DNA from 3 places in the Massilia sp. 9096 genome. Region 3 is predicted to be linked to each of the others. Evidence: riboswitches for the same ligand, from Rfam matches in the RefSeq annotation. Region 3 holds a riboswitch; each other region holds the start of a gene.
What was found. Region 3 has a riboswitch for cobalamin ahead of FA90_RS22125 (TonB-dependent receptor domain-containing protein). Riboswitches for the same ligand answer to the same signal wherever they lie in the genome.
Positions count from the first base shown of each region.

Region 1 (3,267 bases), 4.7 Mb from region 3:
GCGGCAGCGGCTTGAGGCTGGCTTGGGCTTCCCAGGCGTTCTGCGACTGCGCGGTGCTTTGCGCAGAGCCGGGCGACAGCGCATCGCTGTAGTCCTTGTCGAACAGTTCGTGGCGCGCGCCGATGGCCAGGCGGCCGTCGTGGGCGGGGTCGAAACGCAGCGCGTCGTGCAGGTAGACCGCTTTCGAGCTCTGGCTGGCGTCGGCCAGCGAGTAGTCGGAGGTGGTCTTGCGCTTCCAGCGGATCAGGTCGATGCCGCCGACCAGCTCGTTGCCCATGCCGGCCACCTGCGTGCGCCAGCGCGCGCGCGGGGAGAGCTGGTCCTGGCGGCTGTCGTAGGCGCCGACCGAGGGGTAGTCGGTCGACAGGTAGTTGGAACGCGCGTTGCGCTCGCGGTGCGACAGCTCGGCGGCCAGGTCGACGTCGCCGGCGCGGACTTCGCCGAAGGCGGTGATGCGGTCGGTATTGAGCGCGCCAAAGTCGAGCGGCGTCTTGGTCCGGCGCGGATCGGCTTCGAACTCGGCCAGGGTCAGCGAACCCGGCAGGCGCGAATCCTGGCGCGCGCTTTCCACGCGGATGCCGACCCGGCCGCCTTCGAAGCGGGTCTGCAGGCCCAGGCTCATGCTGTCCTGGTCGAAGGCGCTGTTGGCGCGGTAGTTCTGGGTGCCCTGGCGCATCACCGACAGGTCGGCCGCGATCGGTCCGGTGACTTGCGACAGCGCGGCGCGCACGTCGTGCTCGTGGAATTGGCCGCCTTCCGCGAACACCGAGCCGTGCAGGCCCGGCTGCTGCGCGCGGCGCGTGAAGATCTGGATCACGCCGCCGGTCGCGCCTTCGCCGAACAGCACGCTGTTGCCGCCGCGCGTGATCTCGATGTGGTCGACGGTGTCGATCGGGATGGTGGAGAGCACGGTGTTGGACAGCTCGTTCTCGTTCAGGCGCACGCCGTCGACGAAGATCACCATGTTCTGCGCGCTGTTGGTGCCGAAGCCGCCCAGGTCGAGGCCGAAGTCGGGCGAGCCGTCCAGGCTCTGGCGGCCGAACACGCCGCCGATCTTGCGGATGGCGGCATTGACGTCGTTCACGCCGGCGCGGCGGATGTCGTTCTGGGTGATCACGGTCGAGCCGATCGGCGTGGATGCGGCATCGCCCGGGAAGCGCGCACCGGTGACGACGACGGTCGATGGGGCCGACGAGGGGGCCAAATCCTGGGCGCCGGCTTGGGCTGCGAGGATGGACATGGAGATGGCGCAGGCCAGCGCGAGCGGCCTGATGGCCGGCTTGGCGCCGGTGGCAACAGCAGAATTCATTGGATGCTTTACAAGTGACAAGTTGGCCGGCGCGCGTCCCCGCATGCTGGCTCGAACGGAAGCGCTTCCTTCATGAAGCCGCTTCCCCCTGTCCTGGCCGGTATCCGGGCTTGCAAGACGGACCGTTCCACCTTCCCATGCTTGCGCACAGTGGTCGTCGGAACGGCCAGCCGCATACGACGCGCGGCGCTTGCTTACCGTTGCGGGGGCAGCACACGTTGGCGTTCGCCCGTGGGGCGGCGCGCCGTGTTTCCCGCTCACTATATTGATGAGGCTGCGCGCGCAGAACGCGCACGCGGGCACCAGAACCGGGCAATTATAACCTTGCCAAGCCGGAGGGCCGGCGGTGTTGCGCTTTTTCGCCGTCAATTCACGTAAATTTTGGAAACTTTGCAGCAATCTCGCATATAGTGTCGCGATAACAATATCTTTGTTTGGGGGTTTGCGAATGAGATTGCGTTTCAAGCGAATCAAAGCGGGCGCCGTGTACGTCCTGCTGGCAGCCGGCGGGGCGGTTACCGCCGACCTGCTGGCCCAGGGCGGCGCCCCATCCGCGGCGCCCCCGGCCACCGTACCGGCACAGCTGCCGGCCCAGTCGCCGGACGGCATCGCACTGGCCGCGCCCGACGCCGCCGTGGTCAGCGTGCCCAGCAGCCCGGATGCCTGGGGCGGCGCGCGCACCGGCCAGGAAGCGACGCTGTCGGACCGCGTGGTCAGCTACGACATCGACGCCACCCTCGACCCGGACAAGCACGTGGTCGACGGCCGCGAAAAGCTGACCTGGCGCAACCGCAGCAACGTGCCGGTGAAAAGCGTCTACCTGCACCTGTACATGAACGCCTTCGAAGGGATGGGCTCGACCTTCCTGACCGAGAAGCGCGTGCGCGACAGCCAGTTCCGCTCCGGCGTCGACATCAAGGAAGGCGAATGGGGCCACATCGCCTTGAACCGCGTCAGCCAGGGCGGCGCGCCGGTGCCGTGGATGTTCGTCCACCCCGACAACGGCCCGGCCAGCGACCACACCGTGGTCCGTTTCGACCTGCCGGCCGCGGTTCTGCCTAACGCATCGACGCTGCTCGACATCGACTTTCGCACCCAGCTGCCGCGCGTGATGGCGCGCACCGGCTACTTCGGCAGCTTCCACCTGGTCGGCCAGTGGTTCCCCAAGATCGGCGTGCTGGAACTGCCGGGCGAGCGCGGCGCCACCGCCCCGCGCTGGAACGTGCACGAATTCCACCTGAATTCCGAGTTCTATGCGGACTTCGGCCTGTACGACGTGCGCTTGACCACGCCCAAGGCGTACACGGTCGGCGCCGTCGGCGAACTGCAAGGCGCCCCGGTCGAAAAGAACGGCATGGTCACGCGCCGCTTCGTGCAGGGCGACGTGCACGACTTCGCCTGGACCGCCGACAAACGCACCGCCAAGCCGATCGTCGACACCTGGACCGGCCCCGGCAGCCCGAAGGTGAACATCACCGTGCTGTATCCGCCCGAGTACGCGGCCAGCGCCGGCCCGGCGCTGCAGGCGACCAAGGATTCGCTGACCTTTTTCTCCAACACGCTCGGTCCCTATCCCTATAAGACCGTGACCGTGGTGATCCCGCCCTACAACGCGGAAGAAGCCGGCGGCATGGAATACCCGACCTTCTTCACCGCCGAAGGCTATCGCAACGCCGACCCGGACACGGCCACGCGCTTCGAACTCGACTTCGTCACCATCCACGAATTCGGCCACGGCTACTTCTACGGCCTGCTGGCCTCGAACGAGTTCGAAGAGCCGATGCTGGACGAAGGCTTGAACGAGTACTGGGACCTGCGCATGCTGCGCGCGCGCGGCCAGGACCTCCACCTCGCCACCCCCTTCCTGAAAAAGATCGGCTTCGCGCCCGCGGTCACGCCCTTCGCCATGGAGCGCGGCGGCATGCCTCGCCTCGAGCCGGCCGACCCGCTCGGCCAGA
Region 1 covers NZ_JQNN01000001.1:354,673-357,939, reverse strand. The annotation lists gene FA90_RS01530 (TonB-dependent receptor) at 1-1,309, opposite strand, end outside; cobalamin riboswitch at 1,387-1,631, opposite strand; gene FA90_RS01525 (M1 family metallopeptidase) at 1,758-3,267, shown strand, end outside.
Region 1: another riboswitch for cobalamin. It lies ahead of FA90_RS01530 (TonB-dependent receptor); the one in region 3 lies ahead of FA90_RS22125 (TonB-dependent receptor domain-containing protein).

Region 2 (3,267 bases), 940 kb from region 3:
CCTTCGATGCCGGGCAAGCCGAGGAATTCCGGCTTCAGGCCGAGCGCCTCGGCCATCTTCTTCCACAGGGTGGCGAAGTGGCCGGTCTCGTACATCAGCACGTGGTCACCCGGGCTCAGGGTATTGGTCAGCGCCGCTTCCCACGCGCCGGTGCCGGAGGCCGGATAGATCACGACCGGCTGCTCGGTCTTGAAGATCTGCTTGATGCCTGCCAGGACCTGCAGACCGAGCGCGCCGAATTCCGGGCCGCGGTGGTCGATGGTCGGGTAGCTCATGGCGCGCAGGATGCGGTCCGGGACCGGGCTGGGGCCAGGGATCTGCAGGAAGTGACGGCCGGCGGGGTGGAAATCCAGTTTCAACATGGTGCCTCCAAAAAATCAGTGATTGATTCATTTTGTATTTTGCATGCAAAACGAGTCTAGACCCTGTTTCGGCGAAGGTAAAGGTTTATTTCGAGGCAATACTGAACAGTAACTTTTGCAGATGACAACCGTGTTACGTCAGGTGTAAGGACGTGCGGACGCAGATCTGAAAACCTCGCATGTTAAAATAACAGCGAAAAGCAAGCTAAGGTTTTGTATGCAAAATTCAGTGATCGAGCCGCAAGCCGGCTCCGTAGCGGCCGGACTGGCCGTCCCCAGGCTGGCGCGCCAGCATCTGCACGACAGCGTCGTCGAGCACCTGCGCCATTTGATCGTCGAAGCGGTATTCGCACCCGGTACCAAGCTCAACGAGCGCGAATTGTGCGAAACGATGGGCATCTCGCGCACGCCCCTGCGCGAGGCGCTCAAGGCATTGGCGGTCGAAGGGCTGGTCGAGATTTCGCCCAACCGCGGCGCCTCGGTCTACAAGATGTCGACGACCGAAGTCCGCGAGACCTTCGAAGTCATGAGCGGCCTGGAAGCGTTGGCCGGCGAGCTGGCCTGCGAGCGCATCAGCGAAGGGGAGATCGCCGAGATCAAGGCGCTGCACTACGCCATGTTGACCTGCAAGGCGCAGAACGACTTGCCCGGGTATTACAGCCGCAACCAGGCGATCCACGACAAGATCAACGAGGCCGCGCGCAATTCGGTCCTGCGCCAGACTTACCTGAGCGTCAACCGGCGGCTCCAGGCGCTGCGTTTCAAGTCGAATTTCAAGTCCGGCAAATGGGACCGGGCGGCCCACGACCACGAAGAGATGATCGAGGCGCTGGAAGCGCGCGACGGCAAGCGCCTCGGCGCCATCCTGCGCCAGCACCTGCTGGACAAGCGCGACGCGGTGATGGACATGCCCTCGAGCGTGGGCGACTAGCATCGCACGGCGCCGGTGCCGTCATCAGCCCGGACCGCGCCCTCGAGGATGGCGCCGCCGCCACGCTTTGGCCGAGCAATACTGGCACCCCCTCCCTCATCCGTGTAATATCTCGACCTTGGGTGCGCCACTCCCGCCCGGGAGCTGGCGTTAAACGGGAAACCGGTGACTCCGCGTCCACTTCGAACGCGGCCATTCCGGTGCAGCCCCCGCTGCTGTAAGCCTGACGACTCCGGTCATATGCCACTGCGACGACAAGATCGCGGGAAGGCCCGGAGAAGGATGACGGCGAGCCAGAATACCGGCCCAAACAAGCCAGCACCATTCCCCGGGGTGACGGGAAGCGCTGTCGACTTGCGTCGCGTGCCCGCACCCGTCCCTCGTCGGCCGTCCCTGCCTCCCCGTTTGTTTGGTGCCTTTATGACCATTCGACGGGAGGTTTCGAATGCACATCATGGAAGGCTTTCTGCCGCCCGCGCACGCGCTCGGCTGGACTGCCGTATCCCTTCCTTTCCTGGCCTGGGGCCTGCGCTCGATGGGGCGCAGCTTGCAGGCACATCCCGAGCGGCGCATGCTGCTCGGCGTGGCGGCGGCGTTCGCGTTCCTGCTGTCGGCGCTGAAGCTGCCGTCGGTGACCGGCAGCTGTTCGCATCCGACCGGCGTGGGCCTGGGCGCCTTGTTGTTCGGCCCCGCGGCGATGGTGCCGGTCGGCTTCGTCGTGTTGCTGTTCCAGGCGCTCCTGATGGCGCATGGCGGCATCACCACGCTCGGCGCCAACGTGTTTTCGATGGCGATCGTCGGCCCGTTCGTCTCGTATGGCGTGTTCCGCGCGGTGGGCGCGCTCGGCTTGTCCCGCTCCGTCGCCGTGTTCCTGGCGGCCTGCCTGGGCGACCTGGCGACGTACGTGACGACCTCCGCCCAGCTGGCCCTGGCCTTTCCCGATGCGGTCGGCGGCTTCCAGGTCTCGTTCCTGAAATTCGCCGGCATCTTCGCGCTGACCCAGGTGCCGATCGCGATCAGCGAAGGCTTGTTGACGGTGCTGGTGGTGAACGCGATGGCGCGCTTCAATGCGCACGAGCTGCGTGCGCTGCCGGTGATGTCGCTGCGCGCGCGGGAGGGCACATGAAAGCGCGCACCTGGCTGACGTGGGCGGTGATCGTGCTCGTGACCGTGCTGCCGCTGTGGCTGATCGGCGCAACGCCGGGCACGCCGGGAACAGCGCTGTTCGGCGGGTCCGACGACCGCGCACAGCAAGCCATCGGCACCATCGCGCCCGGCTACCGGCCGTGGTTTTCGCCGGTGTTCACGCCGGCGAGCGACGAGATCGCGTCGCTGCTGTTCGCGCTGCAGGCGGCCATCGGCGCCGGCGTGATCGGCTACTGGCTCGGCCTGTCGGTCGCGCGCGAGCGCGCGCAGGCACCGGCGACGGCGACGGCCGCAGCATCGGCAGCAGAAGCGCCGCGGGAGCATCGTGCGGATTGAAGCCGCCGCCTACGCCAGCCGCTGGCTGGATGTCGCGCCCTCCGCGAAAGCGCTGCTGGCGCTGGCCGGCGTCGGCGCGGCCTGGATCGCGGCCGGCCCGGGCGCACTGGCGCTGCTCGCATTGCTCTTGATGCAGGCGACGCTGCTGGGCGCGCGCGTACCGGTGCGCACCTACTTTGGCGTGTTGCTGGCGCCGCTCGGGTTCCTGCTGCTGTCCTGCCTGACGATGCTGGTGTCGCCCGGTGCGGACGGCGCCTGGCACTGGAACGCGGCGATGCTGCCGACGGTTGCACGCAGCGCGCTGCGCTCGCTGGCCGTGCTGGCGGCGCTGCTCGGCCTGACCTTGACCACCCCCATGCCCGACCTGTTCGCGCTGCTGCGCCGCCTGCGTACGCCCGAGCTGCTGCTCGACCTGATGGCGCTGTGCTACCGCATGTTGTTCGTGCTGCGCCAGGCCTGGGATGACGGCGTCACCGCGCAACAGGCGCGCCT
Region 2 covers NZ_JQNN01000001.1:4,140,744-4,144,010, reverse strand. The annotation lists gene FA90_RS17930 (alanine--glyoxylate aminotransferase family protein) at 1-362, opposite strand, end outside; gene FA90_RS17925 (GntR family transcriptional regulator) at 580-1,293, shown strand; cobalamin riboswitch at 1,397-1,618, shown strand; gene FA90_RS17920 (energy-coupling factor ABC transporter permease) at 1,739-2,419, shown strand; gene FA90_RS17915 (energy-coupling factor ABC transporter substrate-binding protein) at 2,416-2,775, shown strand; gene cbiQ (cobalt ECF transporter T component CbiQ) at 2,765-3,267, shown strand, end outside.
Region 2: another riboswitch for cobalamin. It lies ahead of FA90_RS17920 (energy-coupling factor ABC transporter permease); the one in region 3 lies ahead of FA90_RS22125 (TonB-dependent receptor domain-containing protein).

Region 3 (3,267 bases):
TCAGCGAAAAAATCGGCGGCGACGCCCCGGCCTGATGCAGCAGGTCCGCCTGTTCTTCATCGCGCTGCAGTTCTTCACGCGCCTGCCGATCCCGGCCTGGGTCGGCTTCGAAGCCAGCTGGCTGCAGCACGCGTCGCGCTACTTCCCGCTGGTCGGCGTCGTGGTCGGCGCAATCGCGGCCGCCGTGTACTTTGCCGCGGCGCTCGTGCTGCCGGCGCCGGTGGCGGCCGTGCTGTCGACCGCGGCGTCGATCTATATCACCGGTGCCTTCCATGAAGACGGTTTCGCCGATACCTGCGATGGCCTGGGCGGCGGCCTCACGCGCGAGCGCGCACTCGAGATCATGAAAGACTCGCGCGTCGGCGCCTACGGCGCGATCGGCATCGTGTGCATGCTGGCGGCCAAACTGTCGGCGCTGGCCATGCTCCCGCCCCATACCGCCGTCGCCGCCCTGCTGCTCGCCCATCCCTTGTCGCGCCTGGCGGCGACGGCGCTGATCTGGAAGCTCGAATACGTGCGCGGCGAAGGCAAGGCCAAGCCGCTGGCCCACCAGATGACGAACGCCGAGTTCGCGATCGCCGCGCTCGGCGCCGGCCTGCCCGCGGCACTGCTGCTCGCCACCGGCTGGAGCGCACCGCTTGCCATCCTGGCCGCCATCGCCTCTGCGCTCGCCGCCGCGCTGTGGCTGGGACGCCTGTTCGTGCGCCGTCTCGGCGGCTACACCGGCGATTGCCTCGGCGCGGTGCAGCAGCTGGCCGAAGCGCTGATCTACGTGGCGATCCTGGCGGCCCTCGGCCACGGCGCCTGGCCAAACTGACCCGGCGATGAAGCTCCACCTCGTGCGCCATCCGCGCCCCCTGGTCGGCCCGGGCCTGTGCTACGGCGCAAGCGACGTGCCGGTCGCCGATGACGAACTCGCCCGCGCCTGCGCGTGCCTGCGCGGGGCCGCCCTGTTTGACGGCGCCCACGACGACCTGCCGGTCTACGCCAGCCCGCTGCGCCGCTGCGCGGACCTGGCCCAAGCCCTGCGGCCGCGCCGCCTTCGGCTCGACGCGCGCCTGATGGAGATGGACTTCGGCCGCTGGGAACTGCAGCCTTGGTCCACGATCGCGCGTGATGAAGTCGACGCCTGGGCCGCCGACCTGCTGCATTACCGTCCCGGCGGCGCCGAGAACGTGCTCGACGTCGCGCGCCGCGTGGCCGCCTTCCTTGACGAGCTGCGCCACAGCGGCGCCGCGCAAGCCCTGCTGGTGTGCCACGCCGGCACCATCCGCCTTCTCACGCAGATCACCCGGCTGACCGCCGGCGCAACGCTTGAACAGGCCGCACTGCAGGCCGCACAAACGCCGCACCAGATCGAGTACGGCGCCCTGCTGACGCTGGAAGTTTGAGAACGCGGGCCATCAAACAAGATACCAAACCACGTATAATTGCGGGGTTTTGGTGCTCGCGCCCGAGTCCTCGGTCGCAGTTAAACGGGAAACGCGAAGCCTGTCGATCGACAGGCCAACGCGTGCTGCCCCCGCAACGGTAAGCAAGTGCCGCGTCGACGTACGCGGCAACCGTCTTCACATACCACTGTGCGCATGCATGGGAAGGTCGGACGGCCAGACTTGCCAGCCCGGATACCGGCCAAAAGGTGGAAGCGCGACCGCTGCCGGCGCGCCTCTGTTCCATCCGGTTGACGGGGACGTCGGCCGGTTGTCTGCTGAAGAATAATTGTTGATGAGCTTTCCGGTTCCACGCCAGACGGCAGCGCCTTCGTTCGCGCTGCCGCTCGCGCTTTTGCTGGCTTCCCTGTTTGCCGCGCCCTGCGCATCCGCCGCATCCGCATCGCCGGATATTGCCCCTGCCGACACCGTCGTCGTCACCGCCACCCGCACGCCGCAGCGCGCCGATGAAGTCATCGCCGACACGGTCGTGATCGACGACGCCGAGATCGCGCGCGCCGGCGCCGGCACCGTCGCCGACGTGCTGCGCCGCCAGCGCGGCATCGAGATCGTGCGCAACGGCGGCGCCGGCGCCAGCACCAGCGTCTACCTGCGCGGCGCCAACAGCAACCAGGTCGTGGTGCTGGTCGACGGCGTGCGCATCGGCTCCTCGACCACCGGCGTGGCCAGCTGGAATGCGATCCCGCTGTCGACGATCGAGCGCATCGAAATCGTCTACGGGCCATTGAGCTCGCTGTACGGCGCCGATGCGATCGGTGGCGTGGTGCAGATCTTCACCAAAAAAGGCAGTGGCGCGCCGGCCTTCAGCGCCAGCGCCGGCGGCGGCAGCTACGGCACGCGCCAGGGCTCGGCCAGCCTGAATGGGTCCAGCGGCGGCGAACATGCGCTCAGCTACGCGATCACCGGCGAGCACGAGACCGCGAGCGGCTTCTCGGCGACCCGTCCCGGCGCCTTCGGCTACAACCCGGACGACGATGGCTACCGGCGCAACAGCGTCACCGGCCGCGTGGCGCTGCAACTGGCCGAGGGCCACGAGCTCGGCGCCCAGTTCCTGCAAAGCCGCGTGCGCGCCCAGTACGACAGCAGCGCCGCCAGCTTCGATACCCACAACATCCAGGACGTCGACAGCTACGCGCTGTTCCTGAACGACCGCTTCCTGCCCAACTGGCGCAGCAGCGTGCAGGCCGCGCGCTCGTTCGACAAGCTGGGCAGCTTCACCAGCGCCGCCGCCAGCGGCGTCAGCCAGTTGAACACGCGCCAGGACGAGCTGACCTGGCAGAACACGATCGCGCTCGGTCCGGATACCGTGCAGGTGCTGGCCAACCATCGCAAGGAAGAAGTCGGGTCCAGCTCGACCGCCGGCTTGAACCGCGCGCGCATCACCAACTCGCTGGCCGCCTCCTACGCCATGCAACGCGGCCCGCACCTGCTGGACCTGAGCGTGCGCGACGACGACTCGGACTACGGCAGCAAGACCACCGGTGCGCTCGGCTACGGCTATGAATTGCGTAAAGGCCTGCGTGCGACTGCCAGCCTCGGCACCAGTTTCCGTGCGCCGACCTTCAACGAGCTGTACTACCCCGGCTACGGCCTGCCGGCCAACAAGCCGGAAAAGGGCCGCAACCTGGAGGCCGGCCTGCGCTACGACCTGGCCGGCACCGAACTGCAGGCGAACTATTATCGCAACCGCGTGAGCGACCTGATCGTCTCGGCCTCGCCCTGCCCTTCGCCAACCATCACCGGCAGCTGCGCCTACAACGTCGACCATGCGCTGCTCGAGGGCTTGACGCTGTCTGCCCAGCACCGCCTGGGCGAC
Region 3 covers NZ_JQNN01000001.1:5,079,566-5,082,832, reverse strand. The annotation lists gene cobT (nicotinate-nucleotide--dimethylbenzimidazole phosphoribosyltransferase) at 1-35, shown strand, start outside; gene FA90_RS22135 (adenosylcobinamide-GDP ribazoletransferase) at 35-817, shown strand; gene FA90_RS22130 (histidine phosphatase family protein) at 825-1,391, shown strand; cobalamin riboswitch at 1,425-1,652, shown strand; gene FA90_RS22125 (TonB-dependent receptor domain-containing protein) at 1,726-3,267, shown strand, end outside.